DNA from 4 places in the Klebsiella quasipneumoniae subsp. quasipneumoniae genome. Region 1 is predicted to be linked to each of the others. Evidence: predicted binding sites of a transcription regulator. Region 1 holds the regulator's gene; each other region holds the start of a gene.
The links. The regulator LexA, encoded in region 1, represses DNA repair genes until DNA is damaged. The targets are predictions, from matches to a motif close to TNCTGTATGTACATACAGNA.
Positions count from the first base shown of each region.

Region 2: LGM20_RS09185 (YebG family protein) is a predicted target of LexA. The motif match lies at 1,377-1,396, and genes of this name have one in related genera.
Region 3: sbmC (DNA gyrase inhibitor SbmC) is a predicted target of LexA. The motif match lies at 2,070-2,089, and genes of this name have one in related genera.
Region 4: LGM20_RS03310 (DinI-like family protein) is a predicted target of LexA. The motif match lies at 1,161-1,180, and genes of this name have one in related genera.

Region 1 is NZ_CP084876.1:4,998,952-5,002,301, reverse strand. It holds gene plsB (glycerol-3-phosphate 1-O-acyltransferase PlsB) at 1-1,054, opposite strand, end outside; gene LGM20_RS23950 (diacylglycerol kinase) at 1,183-1,551, shown strand; gene lexA (transcriptional repressor LexA) at 1,674-2,282, shown strand; gene dinF (MATE family efflux transporter DinF) at 2,352-3,350, shown strand, end outside.
Region 2 is NZ_CP084876.1:1,895,605-1,898,954, forward strand. It holds gene LGM20_RS09175 (bifunctional 4-hydroxy-2-oxoglutarate aldolase/2-dehydro-3-deoxy-phosphogluconate aldolase) at 1-39, shown strand, start outside; gene purT (formate-dependent phosphoribosylglycinamide formyltransferase) at 98-1,276, opposite strand; gene LGM20_RS09185 (YebG family protein) at 1,412-1,759, shown strand; gene LGM20_RS09190 (tellurite resistance TerB family protein) at 1,967-2,626, shown strand; gene ptrB (oligopeptidase B) at 2,747-3,350, shown strand, end outside.
Region 3 is NZ_CP084876.1:1,785,876-1,789,225, reverse strand. It holds gene LGM20_RS08615 (DUF496 family protein) at 1-249, opposite strand, end outside; gene LGM20_RS08610 (FUSC family protein) at 417-1,475, opposite strand; gene sbmC (DNA gyrase inhibitor SbmC) at 1,574-2,047, opposite strand; gene dacD (serine-type D-Ala-D-Ala carboxypeptidase DacD) at 2,233-3,350, opposite strand, start outside.
Region 4 is NZ_CP084876.1:669,888-673,237, reverse strand. It holds gene LGM20_RS03315 (hypothetical protein) at 1-619, opposite strand, end outside; gene LGM20_RS03310 (DinI-like family protein) at 702-1,142, opposite strand; gene LGM20_RS03305 (replication endonuclease) at 1,257-3,329, opposite strand.

The sequences.
Region 1 (3,350 bases):
TAAAGAACGCGCCGAGGCGGCGGAAGATTGGCCCGGCTGGCCAGAAGTTAAGGTTGATACCCGCCGCGATATGCGGTGGCACCAGCCCCTGGTGGTACAGGACGTAAGAGAGCAGCAGATAGTCCATGTGGCTGCGGTGGCAGGGGACATAGACAATCTCATGGCCATCGTGCGCCAGCTGGCGTACGCGCTCGGCGTTATGCACGTTGATGCCCTGGTACAGGCGGTTCCAGGTGAAGCCGAGAATGCGGTCGGTCAGGCGGATCATCTCGTAAGAGAAGTTCGCGGCAATCTCTTCCATCAGCGCAATCGCGTTCTGCTGGGCCTTCTCGTGGGAAATTTTCTTGCTGCGCGCTTCGTCTTCCACCGCCCGGGCAATGGCCTTCGACGCCAGCAGCTTGTTAAACAGATCCTGGCGGGCCGGCAGACGCGGGCCGACGGCGGCCAGGCGCTGGCGGGCAAAATGCATCCGCGCGACGCGTGCCAGTTTCTGGGCGATGATCTTATCGGTACCGTGCTCATCCGCCATGCGGCGCAGCGATACGGAAGGCGAGAAGCGCACGAAGCTGTCGCGGCCGAGCCAGGAGACGGCGAAAAATTTCTGAATGCCGTTAAGCATCCGCAGCGGCGGATTAACTTCCCCTTTCTCACGACCCGGCGAGCGGCCGAACATCACCGACACCGGCACCATTTGCACATCGAGATCCGGATGGTTGCGGTGCAGATCGAGGTAGTCGTGGAACAGCTTGATGGACTCTTCTTTTGGCGTGTAGTAGGTGAATACGCGCGGCCCGCCGTGGATGAATACGTAGCGCGGCAGCAGGGCGCCGTCGATTTCCAGCGGTTCAAGCGGGTCAGGTAAATCATGCGCCAGACATTGGGCGCGCAGCGTCAGCAGGTCCGCCTTGGAGTTATAGGGCAGGACGTACATGACCGGACGCGAGGTATCGAGTCCTAATTCCTGAGCAGGCTCTGCCGGAATAGACTTGCTTTTTACCAGCACCCGTAATGGTAAATTCAGTAATTTATAGTAAATTCGTTGCCAGCCGGACATAAACGATGTGAAGCCTCTGGTTAATCATGCAAATGCGCGGCAAGAATAACAGAAAGCGGGCAAAATTTCCGTTACCGCGCGGCAAACGCGTACACTCATCGACGTCATTTACATAAAAAGGTTTTGTGATGGCCAATAATACCACCGGGTTAACCCGAATCATTAAGGCGGCAGGTTACTCCTGGAAAGGATTTCGCGCGGCGTGGATCAACGAGGCCGCGTTTCGTCAGGAAGGTGTCGCCGCCATCGTGGCCGTCGCGATAGCCTGCTGGCTGGACGTCGACGCCATCACCCGCGTATTGCTGATTGGCTCGGTCCTGCTAGTGATGATAGTCGAAATTCTCAACAGCGCGATTGAGGCGGTCGTGGACCGTATTGGCTCGGATTATCATGAGCTTTCAGGGCGCGCCAAAGACATGGGGTCGGCGGCGGTCCTGCTGGCGATAATCATCGCGCTGATCACCTGGGGAACGCTGCTGTGGAGCCATTATCACTAACGTTCTTCGCTAACCCTCGCAAAATATAAACAATCTGCCGATTTTTGTGTGCCATGTGGTTCCAAAATCACCGTTAGCTGTATATACTCACAGCATAACTGTATATACACCCAGGGGGCGGAATGAAAGCGTTAACGACCAGGCAGCAAGAGGTGTTTGATCTCATTCGGGATCATATCAGCCAGACGGGCATGCCGCCGACGCGTGCGGAGATTGCTCAGCGCTTGGGGTTCCGTTCCCCAAACGCGGCGGAAGAACACCTGAAAGCGCTGGCGCGTAAAGGCGCAATCGAGATCGTCTCCGGCGCCTCGCGCGGTATCCGCCTGCTGACGGAAGAAGAGCACGGCCTGCCGCTGATCGGCCGCGTCGCCGCCGGTGAGCCGCTGCTGGCGCAGCAGCATATTGAAGGCCACTATCAGGTCGACCCGTCGATGTTCAAGCCCAACGCCGATTTTCTGCTGCGCGTCAGCGGGATGTCGATGAAAGACATCGGTATTCTGGATGGCGATCTGCTGGCGGTCCACAAAACCCAGGATGTGCGTAACGGCCAGGTGGTGGTAGCGCGCATTGACGATGAAGTGACGGTGAAGCGCCTGAAAAAGCAGGGCAACGTCGTCGAACTGTTGCCGGAAAACAGCGAATTTACCCCTATCGTTGTCGATCTGCGTCAGCAGAGTTTTACCATTGAGGGTCTGGCCGTTGGCGTGATCCGTAATGGAGAATGGCTGTAACGCCTGCCCCCGCGCAGCGTCATCTGATGCATGACGCTGCGACGTTTGTCCTCAATCAGGTCTCCGAACATGCTGCTCAACGCTGCCGATAAAGCGCTGTGGCGCCTTGCACTCCCCATGATTTTCTCCAATATCACCGTCCCGCTGCTGGGGCTGGTGGATACCGCGGTGATCGGCCACCTTGACAGCCCGGTATACCTTGGCGGCGTCGCGGTCGGAGCGACGGCCACCAGTTTCCTGTTTATGCTGCTGCTGTTTCTTCGCATGAGCACCACCGGGTTGACCGCTCAGGCCTGGGGGGCCAAAGATCCGCTGCGACTGGCGCGGGCGCTGGTGCAGCCGCTGGCTCTGGCGCTGGGCGCCGGGGTGTTGATTATCCTGTTTCGCCTGCCGTTGATTAACCTCGCCCTGCATATCGTCGGCGGCAGCGAGGCGGTTCTCGAGCAGGCGAGACGGTTTCTCGATATCCGCTGGCTCAGCGCTCCCGCGTCGCTGGCCAACCTTGTGCTGCTCGGCTGGCTGCTGGGGGTCCAGTATGCCCGGGCGCCGGTGATTTTGCTGGTGGTCGGTAATCTGTTGAATATTGTGCTCGACCTGTGGCTGGTGATGGGCCTGCGGATGAACGTCCAGGGGGCGGCGCTGGCCACGGTCACCGCGGAGTACGCCACTCTCATTATCGGCCTGATGATGGCGAAGCGGGTGCTAACGCTGCGCGGCGTGTCGCTGGCGATGCTGAAAAACGCCTGGCGCGGGGACATGCGCCGTCTGCTGGCGTTGAATCGCGACATCATGCTGCGCTCCCTGCTGCTGCAGCTGTGCTTTGGCGCGCTGACCGTCTACGGCGCCCGTCTGGGCAGCGATATCGTGGCGGTCAACGCCGTACTAATGACCATGCTGACCTTTACCGCCTACGCGCTGGATGGCTTTGCCTATGCCGTGGAGGCCCACTCCGGCCAGGCCTACGGCGCGCGCGACGGCAGCCAGCTGCTGGAGGTGTGGCGGGCGGCCTGCCGGCAGTCCGGTATGGTGGCGCTGGCGTTTGCCCTGGTTTACAGCCTGGCGGGGGAG
Region 2 (3,350 bases), 2.2 Mb from region 1:
ACCACCCTGGCGCGTGAAGCGGTGGAAGGCGCGAAGTAAACCGCGCCTCAAGGTCAACAACCCGGTCAGCGGCAACGCGACCGGGTTTTTTTATTATTTATCCTTCGACGATAATCGCCGCGGCGGCGGTTTTAGCCCGCGCCACGGCCTCTTCCACTGAATCGGCGACGGCGAGGGTCACCCCCAGACGACGGGTGCCGTCAATCTCCGGCTTGCCGAACAGACGCAGCTGCAGGCCAGCTCCGACGGCCGACTGCAGCTGGCCGAAGCTGACGTTCTGGCTGGTCAGCTGCGGAAGGATCACCGCGGAAGCGGCTGGGCCATACTGGCGGATGGCGCCGACGGGCAGCCCAAGAAAGGCGCGAACGTGCAGAGCGAATTCCGAGAGATCCTGCGAAATAAGCGTCACCATTCCGGTGTCGTGCGGGCGCGGGGAGACTTCGCTGAAGATCACCTCGTCGCCGCAAACGAACAGCTCCACGCCGAACAGGCCATGCCCCCCCAGCGCCAGCACTACCTTACGGGCGATATCCTGAGCGCGTTCAAGGGCCAGGTCGCTCATCTGCTGCGGCTGCCAGGATTCACGATAATCGCCATCTTCCTGACGATGGCCGACCGGGGCGCAGAAATGCACGCCATCGACGGCGCTGACGGTGAGCAGGGTGATTTCAAAGTCGAAATTCACCACCCCTTCGACGATCACCCGCCCGGCGCCGGCGCGGCCGCCCTGCTGGGCGTAGCGCCAGGCTTCGCTGAGCTGGTCAGCCGAGCGAATAAAGCTCTGGCCTTTACCGGAGGAGCTCATCACCGGTTTGACGATGCACGGCAAGCCGATCTCCGCGACCGCCGCGCGGAAGGCGTCTTCACTGTCGGCGAAACGGTAGCTGGAGGTGGGGAGCTGCAGCTCTTCCGCCGCCAGACGGCGAATGCCTTCGCGGTTCATGGTGAGCTTCGCTGCCCGCGCCGTGGGGACCACTTTCTGCCCGGCCTGCTCCAGTTCGACCAGGGTATCGGTGGCGATAGCTTCGATCTCCGGCACGATGTAATCAGGTTTTTCCTGTTCGATCAGCGCGCGCAGGCTCTCGCCGTGCAGCATATTGATGACGTGGGCGCGGTGGGCGACCTGCATCGCCGGGGCATCGGGGTAGCGGTCGACGGCGATAGTTTCAATGCCCAGACGCTGACATTCAATGGCGACTTCTTTACCCAGCTCGCCGGAGCCTAACAGCATAACTTTGGTGGCTGCCGGGCGCAGCGCGGTGCCTAATACAGTCATAACTCTCTTCCGCAGTAAAAAAAGATGCGGTCGATTATAAACGAAAACGTTTGCGTCTGTCTTTACGCGCGTGAGTTGAGTCCGGAAGGGAAATTTGTTATACTGTATAAAAATACAGTGTCGAGAGGCTGCAGCATGGCGGTTGAAATTAAATATGTGGTGATCCGCGAAGGTGAGGAAAAAATGTCTTTTGCCAGCAAAAAAGAGGCCGACGCTTACGACAAAATGCTCGATCTGGCAGAGGTGCTGAATGACTGGCTGGTAGCATCGCCGCTGGAAATGGACGATGCCCAGCGCGATATCATGGCGATGTGGCTGGCGGAGCGTAAAGAGGCGCTGCAGCATATCCTGCGCGCCGGCAAACTGCCGGAGCAGGATGCGACTGCGCACGATGCTCCCGCGCCGTCAACGGACGCAGAGGCTACCCCGGCGGAAGATGCCGCCGCGCCGGCTGCCAAAACGCGGAAAGCCAAAGCGGCCTGATGGCTGGCGGTTAGCCACTGGCGGGCTGGCGGGCTGGCGGGCTGGCGGGCTGGCGGGCTGGTTGGTCGGTTGGTCGGTTGGTCGGTTGGTGGGTTGGACCCGGTACCGCCGCCGCGCGCACCTTTGCGCATCTTTAGCCATATCTAACATTTCCTGACATCGCGTCGTTTAGGCTGATAACAGTGTTTGTCACCTGAGAGGAAAACCATGGCTAACTGGTTAAATCAACTGCAGTCGCTGCTCGGACAGCAGGGCGCGTCGCCGTCCGGCGAATCGTCAAAAGGGAGCGCCCTGCTGCCCGGCGCCATCGGCGGGCTGGCAGGGCTGTTGGTGGCCAGCAAATCGTCACGCAAGCTGCTGGCGAAATATGGCACCAGCGCGCTGCTGGCTGGCGGTGGGGCAGTAGCGGGTACTGTGTTGTGGAACAAGTATCAGCAGAAAATGCGCGCTCAGAACACACCCGCCCCGACACCAGAGACGGCTGCGGCGCCGGCGGATGTCGATCCGCGCAGCGTGCGGCTGATCACCGCCCTGGTGTTTGCCGCCAAAAGCGATGGGCATATCGACGATCACGAGCGGGCGAAGATTGAAGCCCAGCTTCGGGAGGCCAATATTGACGTTCAGGCCCGGGTCCTGATCGACCAGGCGCTGGCTCAGCCGCTGGATCCGCAGCGTCTCGCCGAGGGCATCGTTGACCCGCAGGAGGCGCTGGAGATCTACTACGTCAGCTGCGCGGTGATCGATATCGACCACTTTATGGAGCGCAGCTATCTCAACGCCCTGGGTGAGGCCCTGGCGTTGCCAAAAGATGTCCGGGCCGACATCGAACAGGATATCCAGTCACAAAAACAGGCGCTAAGCGTTTAAATTATCACGTTTCGCTTGCATCGCCCGCGTCTTTTGCCACCCTTATAGACACGTCATCATTCAGGCGCCACCCTGCGGCCTGAATGCTCTTGTGTCACGAAAAAGCAGCAGAAGAATAACATGCCACCTAAAGCCAAACGGATCCCTCACGCCATGACCTTGCATGGCGATACACGCATCGATAACTATTACTGGCTGCGCGACGATGAACGCGCGCGGCCTGATGTGCTGGAATATCTGCACGCGGAAAACGCCTACGGCAAACAAGTGATGGATTCGCAGCTCAGCCTGCAGGAGCGTCTGCTGAAAGAGATTATCGACCGCATTCCGCAGCGGGAAGTCTCGGCTCCCTACAGCAAAAACGGCTTTCGCTATCGTCAGGTGTACGAGCCGGGCTGCGAATACGCTATCTACCAGCGCCAGTCGGTGCTGAAAGAGGAGTGGGACGAGTGGGAGATCCTGCTTGATGCCAACCAGCGGGCGGCGAAAAGCGAGTTTTACACCCTGGGGGGGCTGGGCATTGCGCCCAACAACCAGCTGATGGCGGTGGCGGAAGATTATCTCTCCCGCCGCCAGTACGGGCTGCGCTTTTGCGACCTCAGCAACGGCGAGTGGTATCCGGAGACCCTGGAAAATGTCACCTCCGGCTTTGCCTGGAGCAACGATTCACGCTTTGTGTGGTATGTGCGTAAACATCCCACCACGCTGCTTCCTTATCAGGTCT
Region 3 (3,350 bases), 2.1 Mb from region 1:
ATTCTTGATGATGTAGTCATCAACGCGGTCTTCGTAATCGCTCTTCATGCTGGCGATGATGCCCTGGATGGCTTCCACGCTCATGCCCGGTTTGATGTAGTCGCTGAGGTTGTCCAGCAGCAGAACGCGCTTCTGGTTATCACGGATCTTTTTCTCAACGTCCTGAATTTCACGCTGCAGTTTGTTCTTACGACGGTACAGACGAACAAACTCCAGTACGTCCTGGAAAGAAGGCTTAGTTGTTTCCATTTTTACACCCCTAATAATTGAGATTCGGATTCGTAAAGCGACTGCGTTATAGGGCTAACATAACTGCTAGCAGTCGCTGATGACAATGTTTTTTCCTTTGCGTTTATCATAACCCTAAACGCTGCTGAATCGAAACAACCCGTGCAGTTACCCGGTGCATCTGGTGCTTATTTGCGCAACGCGCGGCAGATCAGATGCGACAGCAGCTCCAGCTGGCGCGCCAGTTCAATAGAGAGCCAAACATAGCCATGGATCGGGGTTTCCGCCAGGCTATCGTCACCCTGCTCTTTCATCAGCTGGCGCAGTTCGAGGACGATTTCATTCAGCTTTTCATTATTGGCGCGCACAGGCTGAGGGTTCCCTTCGTACAGCGCGTGGGCGATGGCCAACAGCGTCTGCTGGGTCATCTGCTGCGTCTCCCGCAGGGTGTGCGCATTGAGCATGACGAAGTGGCCCGGACGGGTTGCCCACCAGGCGTTGATCTGCAGCTCCAGCATGCACACGAGGTTGCGGCTGACGGTCTGGATAGCCTCGAAGATCGCCTTCTGGATGTGCGTCTCTTTGCTGGCGGGGGTGATCAGCCCGCGCATTTTGACGACGTCGTTGAGCGCCTGTTGGAGATGCTTTTCCAGCCGCGGCCGATCCACCAGATTTGGCGAGAAGCCGGCCTGGTAGAGGCGGTTGAAGTTGGTGACATAGCTGGCCATCTGGATGCGCCAGTGGATAAACGCCCGCTGCGGCCAGATACCGGTAAACAGCATCGCCAGCAGCGAGCCGAAGATCACGTCGCCGCTTCGCCACAGGGCGGTATGCATATCGCCCGGCGGCGCCCCGACCACCACCGACAGGGTGATGCCGATCAGCAGCGCCTGATAGGGTTTCTTGCCCAGCGCCAGCCAGCCGCAGAGGAACATCGCCGCCGCGCACCAGAGGACCATCAGCGGCAGGGAAATAAGCTCAAGCTTGAGCGCCACCAGCCCCAGCGCCGAGCCGAGGATCGTGCCGCCGATGCGCTGAAACGCCCGCGGCACGACGTTGCCCCAGAAGGAGATCGGCCCCATTACCACCACCAGGGTGATGAGAGGCCAGGTCCCCTCAGGCACGTTCAGCAGCCGCACCAGCAAAAAGGTGAGCACAAAGGCCAGCGCAATCCGCACACCATGCACCACCCGATAATGGCGATACAAGCGGATCTCAAATGGCTTGAGTGATTTATCAGCGCGCACAACCCTCTCCGGCAAAACGAAAAGGCCAATTGTAACTGCTTTTTCGCCCGGAGCGTGCCGGGAATGTAAAAATCCTTGTCCGGAACAGGGGTAAATCGCTACGACGCGACGCGGGCGACGGGAACATACATGTCGATATCCCAGTAGCCGTCGTGGTTGCCGTCGTTAAGATAGACCTCAAAGCAGGGCTGGGGGGCGATGCGATACGCCGTGCTCTGCAGCAGGCTGTCGAAAAACTGCCTCCACGGGGTGGCGAAGTCGTGATCCACCACCCGCGCGCGGGCGCAGGCGTAATCCCCGCCGGCAATCGCCGTTATGATCACCCCTTCGCTGTTGGCGGGAATGACGTAATCCTCGTCAACGGCGACCACGGTGGCGCAGCGCAGTTTTTCCGCCGGCACGTCCTCCGGGTTATCGTAGTAGACGGCAAGCCACTCGCGGGCGGGCACCTGCTGGCCCTCAACCCACATCATCAGTTGCTCAAACCCCTGCCTGACGGTTTGATCCCAGGGCCCGACCAGATGGAAACCGGCAATGGTTTTCTTGCCGAGGGGGGTGACGCTGTAGTTCATTTTGCCTCCTTTGGAGATAAATGACTGTATGGATATACAGTTAATTTAACAGGAGATCCCCCCTCAGTATGTGCGCGAATTCACAGAGTCGCCATTGCGGCTGATGAAAAAAACGGCGATGTTGTCACCGCGTCTGCCGGGCGGCAGGCGAAAAAAAACCGCCTGCAAAGAGGCGGTTGGCGTGGTTACAGCTCGTGGTGCAGGTAATCGCTCATTCGCGAGAACACCCCGCCTTTATTAATGCTTTCGAGGGTGACCAGCGGATAGTGGCCCACGACCTTGTCGCCGTCATACAGCGAAATCTCGCCGACCCGCTGGTTGGCGGCGATCGGCGCCTCCAGATCCTTTTTATCCAGCACGTATTTCGCCTTAATCCGCGACACTTCCGCCTTCGGCAGCGCTAACCAGAAATCCTGATCGGTGCCGAGCTTAATCTGCTCTTTATCGCCGTACCAGATGCGCTCGCTGCCGACCTTCTGCCCCTTCTGCAGCACCTGCACGGTGTCGAAGTTTTGCTGCCCCCAGTGCAGCAGTTTCGCGGCCTGCTGCTCGCGGCCTTTCGGGCTGTCGGCCCCCATCACCACGGCGATCAGCCGACGCTGGCCATCCACCGCCGAGGCGATCAGGTTAAACCCGGCGCCCGACGTGTGGCCGGTTTTCAGGCCATCGACGTTCAGGGTTTTATCCCACAGCAGACCGTTACGGTTTTGCTGGGTAATGCCGTTCCACGTCAGGCTTTTCTGGCTGTACATGTGGTAGACGTCAGGCTCGCCATGGATAATCGCCCGCGACAGCACCGCCAGGTCATAGGCCGAACTATGCTGGCCCGGGGCATCGAGGCCGTGGACGGTTTCGAAATGGGTATCCTGCAGATGCAGTTTTTCGACATACTGATTCATCAGGGCGACAAACTGCGGCTGACCGCCGGCGACATAGTCGGCCAGCGCGACGCAGGCGTCGTTGCCGGAGTCGACAATCAGCCCGCGGCTGAGGTCGCGGACGCTGACGCGATCCCCTGGCTTTAAGAACATCAGGGATGACCCGTCGAACACCGGGTTGCCCTTCGCCCAGGCGTCTTTCCCCACGGTGACGATATCGTCAAAGGTGATACGATGGCTGTCGATGGCGCGATCGACCACGTAGCCGGTCATTAATTTGGTCAGGCTGGCAGGATTGCGCTGCTGATGTTCGTTACCCGCGGTCAGTACCTGACCGGTGGTGTAATCCATCAGCACCCAGGAGCCAGCCTGAATGGAAGGCGGCGCGACCGTAGCAGGTAAGTCGACGGCAAATGCGCAGGAAA
Region 4 (3,350 bases), 1.0 Mb from region 1:
CTGCATGCGGGTCTTTATTTAAAATCAAATGATAGACCGTTGAAACATGTTTATAAGATGAATCATTATTCATGTTCGATTTTATTAGTTTTTCTAACGGGCGATAAGAGCCATCCCAACCGCTGAAATTACTTTGAAATGCGTCAAGGTTGATTTTATTATTCAGAGATTGCGGCTCTTTCTCAAAGTCATTGAAACACCACCCCAACACATCACCAAGCTTTAATACATCATCTTTAGTAAAAGTGTACTCACTCATACAAGCATAAAAAACATCAGTAGAGCTGGCCGGTACACTTTTGAAATCAACATAGTTTTTAACGATATCGTGTCGGGTTTCTTTTGGCTCATTGCGATATTCTTTGAGGGTTTTATCTGCATACTCAAACGTTGGCGTAGCCGGTTCCGCTTTAACCTCCAGTGCATCAGTTTTTGCAACAGGCTGACTCTTTTCAGGCGGCCATAAAATTGAGCCAATAACGCCCAACGCGAGACAGCCACCAAGGTAAACCGCACTGGAGCGCTTACGGTTCGGCATCCGAACCAGAGACGGCTTGAGTAAACCCACGATAAAAGCAATAAAGAGTGCCAAAGATAAAAATGCTATTACGGTATCCATGATTTTCCTTTATGTGTAATCCCCATACAAAACAACCCCATGCTATCAAACACGGGGTCGATGGTTATACATTTTTCAGGAACTAACGCCAGCTCTCATCTTCCCATACTTCCTGAAGAATACCGTCCAACGCTTCTCGGTCTGACGCCTGGTCGAACCCAACCAGTTCGACTCCTGTCATTGACCCTTTTTTTACCGTTACTCTCGTTGATGGGAAAATTGATTGTACGCGTCGGGTCAACTCGCACTGAAAAGCATCGACAACTTGCTGCCCGATTTTTTGGTCTTTATCCAACGTGATGTTAACCCTCACTTCGCCCCCTTTTTTTAATCTTTGTTCAACAGGAGCGGGAGCGAAAACAACTGAAAAAGAGTTATTTTTCATCAAGTTCCCTCTCGCAATTTCCGCAATTAAATTCAAAGCAATTTCACGATCTCTTTCCTGACAAACACCCTCTGTCGTCAGACGCGCAATCATTTCGACCCGTTCAATCATGACTTGCTCGTTTAACTCTCTATCCACACAACCTCCAATACGGGATACTGTATAAATACACAGTATCACGTATCGATAAAAAGATGAAAGAAAAAGTTACGCTACAAAAGGACGTATGTGCATGATATGGCTATGAATTAGTCACAGCCTCAACTTAGTAACTGACGCTAACCCCGCGACTCGATTTAGGATTTGTCTGGCCTGCGCCCGGTGTGACGGTGCTGCCGGGAAAATCTCACCGGTTGATGAACCACGGCACCATTTGCCGTTTATGCAACTTTTGCCACCAGCCATCAGGTGCAGAGCCTCACCCCGGCTGATAGTTTCGCCGGTCGTGAGCTGAATCTCGTCTATTGTTCTGTCAATGGCTGCACTTTGTTTATCCGTTCCGTGGATAAAATCACGCCTGGTGACCCGTTTTTTGTCCCTGAGTCTGGTTGTTAGCTTCCGCCTTTCACTTCGACTCAACGGTTTGGATAAATCCAGCTCCGGCAGATCGCTTTCGCTTCCCGTACAGTTATTGACAGAACTCCGAGAGGGCGCAGGAGCGCCCTTAACGTCAACGGCCAAATCAACGGCACGCTTCGGTACAATTTTCCACTGCGTTAGCCGGGTTAAAATCGGGGTACCAGCACCGACAGCAGAATCGTACACGCCACGGATGCAGACGGTTTCCTCACCATACTGGTTAAACTCGGCGCGCGGTTCATAAAGCGTGCGCACCTGCAAATCATCGCGACGGACAAACGGGCCACCCTGCGCATTAACGTAACCAGCCCAGTCACCGGCGTCAGCGGCATCATGGACGGCGGCAAATTCAACGCTCAGAGCGTGCGCGGTCTCGGTATCGGCGAGACGACGCAATTCACGGTAGACCGTCACCGGCGCACCGCCGATAAACTGGAATTGACGGATGTGCCAGCGCGCCGCCCATGCTGATACAGCGGGGGCTGTCTCTTTCAGCAGCTCACCGCTTTCGCCATCGGTTTCACCATCAAGAGCATAGCCGTCGATATTTTTCGAAATGTATTTAGCAACATAGCCGGTAGCGCTGCCTTTTTCCGGGTCAATGGCCTCGGCATGAAAGCGCGCTTTTTTGGCTTTATCGCTTCTCAGTTCGTGGCGGTCTTCCTCCCACACATAATCACGGATGATGAGGCGCACGCGCTCGACGTCTTCCGGCAACATGAACATAAGCATGTGCCAGTGTGGCGTTCCGTCGTGATGAGGTTCGGCAACACGGATGCCGAAAATGCGGATTTCTTCCCGATGTAGTTTGGCACGAATACGCGCCCAAAGGCCGGTGAGATAACTTTGCGTGTCCGACGGGCTGGCTCCTTTCCATTTGGTGTTACGGTAACCCGCCTTAGTTGTGGCGTGATATTTTGACGGCGCGGTCAGGGTATAAAACTCACCGACATAACCGAGCTCATTGCAGATATTTTCAAACCCACGGATGCGGGTCATCAGCTCGCAGCGACGTATCGCAGGGTTAGCGACCGATCCATCGTATTTTTCAATCAGGCTGATGCGGTTGCCGTCTTCGTCTTCGAGATCCAGCCCCTTGAGAAATTCACGCGTGCGGCGCTTCTGCTCGCGCCAGTCGGTCACGCAGTTTTTACTCGCGTAAGCATGCTTTTTCTTGCTGACGTTGCCAACGGCAATGTGCAGGTGTTCGCGCCATGCAGCCGCAATGCGTCGTAATCGGCCACGCCACCAAACCTCATTAAACATGCGAGTGATAGCAGGGGCTATTTCATCCTCACCAACATATTTCTTTGTCACCCTCTCCCAATGCGGCGGGGTAACGTTGAATTGCAGGGAAATGAAACCGGCTCGCATGTACCAGGTGTACAGCGTTTTAAGCTCGCTAAATCCGGTGTCATCAATGTCAGCCAGTTCAGCGCGAATGAAATTAGCGATATCAGAGGCCAGCAGGTCAATATCGGCGCGCGACATATCCGGGAGGCGGTTATATCTGGCAACCATATTAACCATGCGTGACGCAAGATATTGCATAAGCTGGGTATCAAAAAGACCGCCAAAAACAGCGGCTGATACGTTGCTGTTGATACCTACACACTCATATTTTTTTGCGACCAGTTCAAGACGCGGCAATGCCTTTTTGCAGAAGCTGATTAAAAAGGCATTGGCTCGTTGACTGCCCTGATTTTGCTCCAGCACCGTAGCGGTTCGATAAACATCAAAACGCACACACTCAGGCTGGAGAGAAAG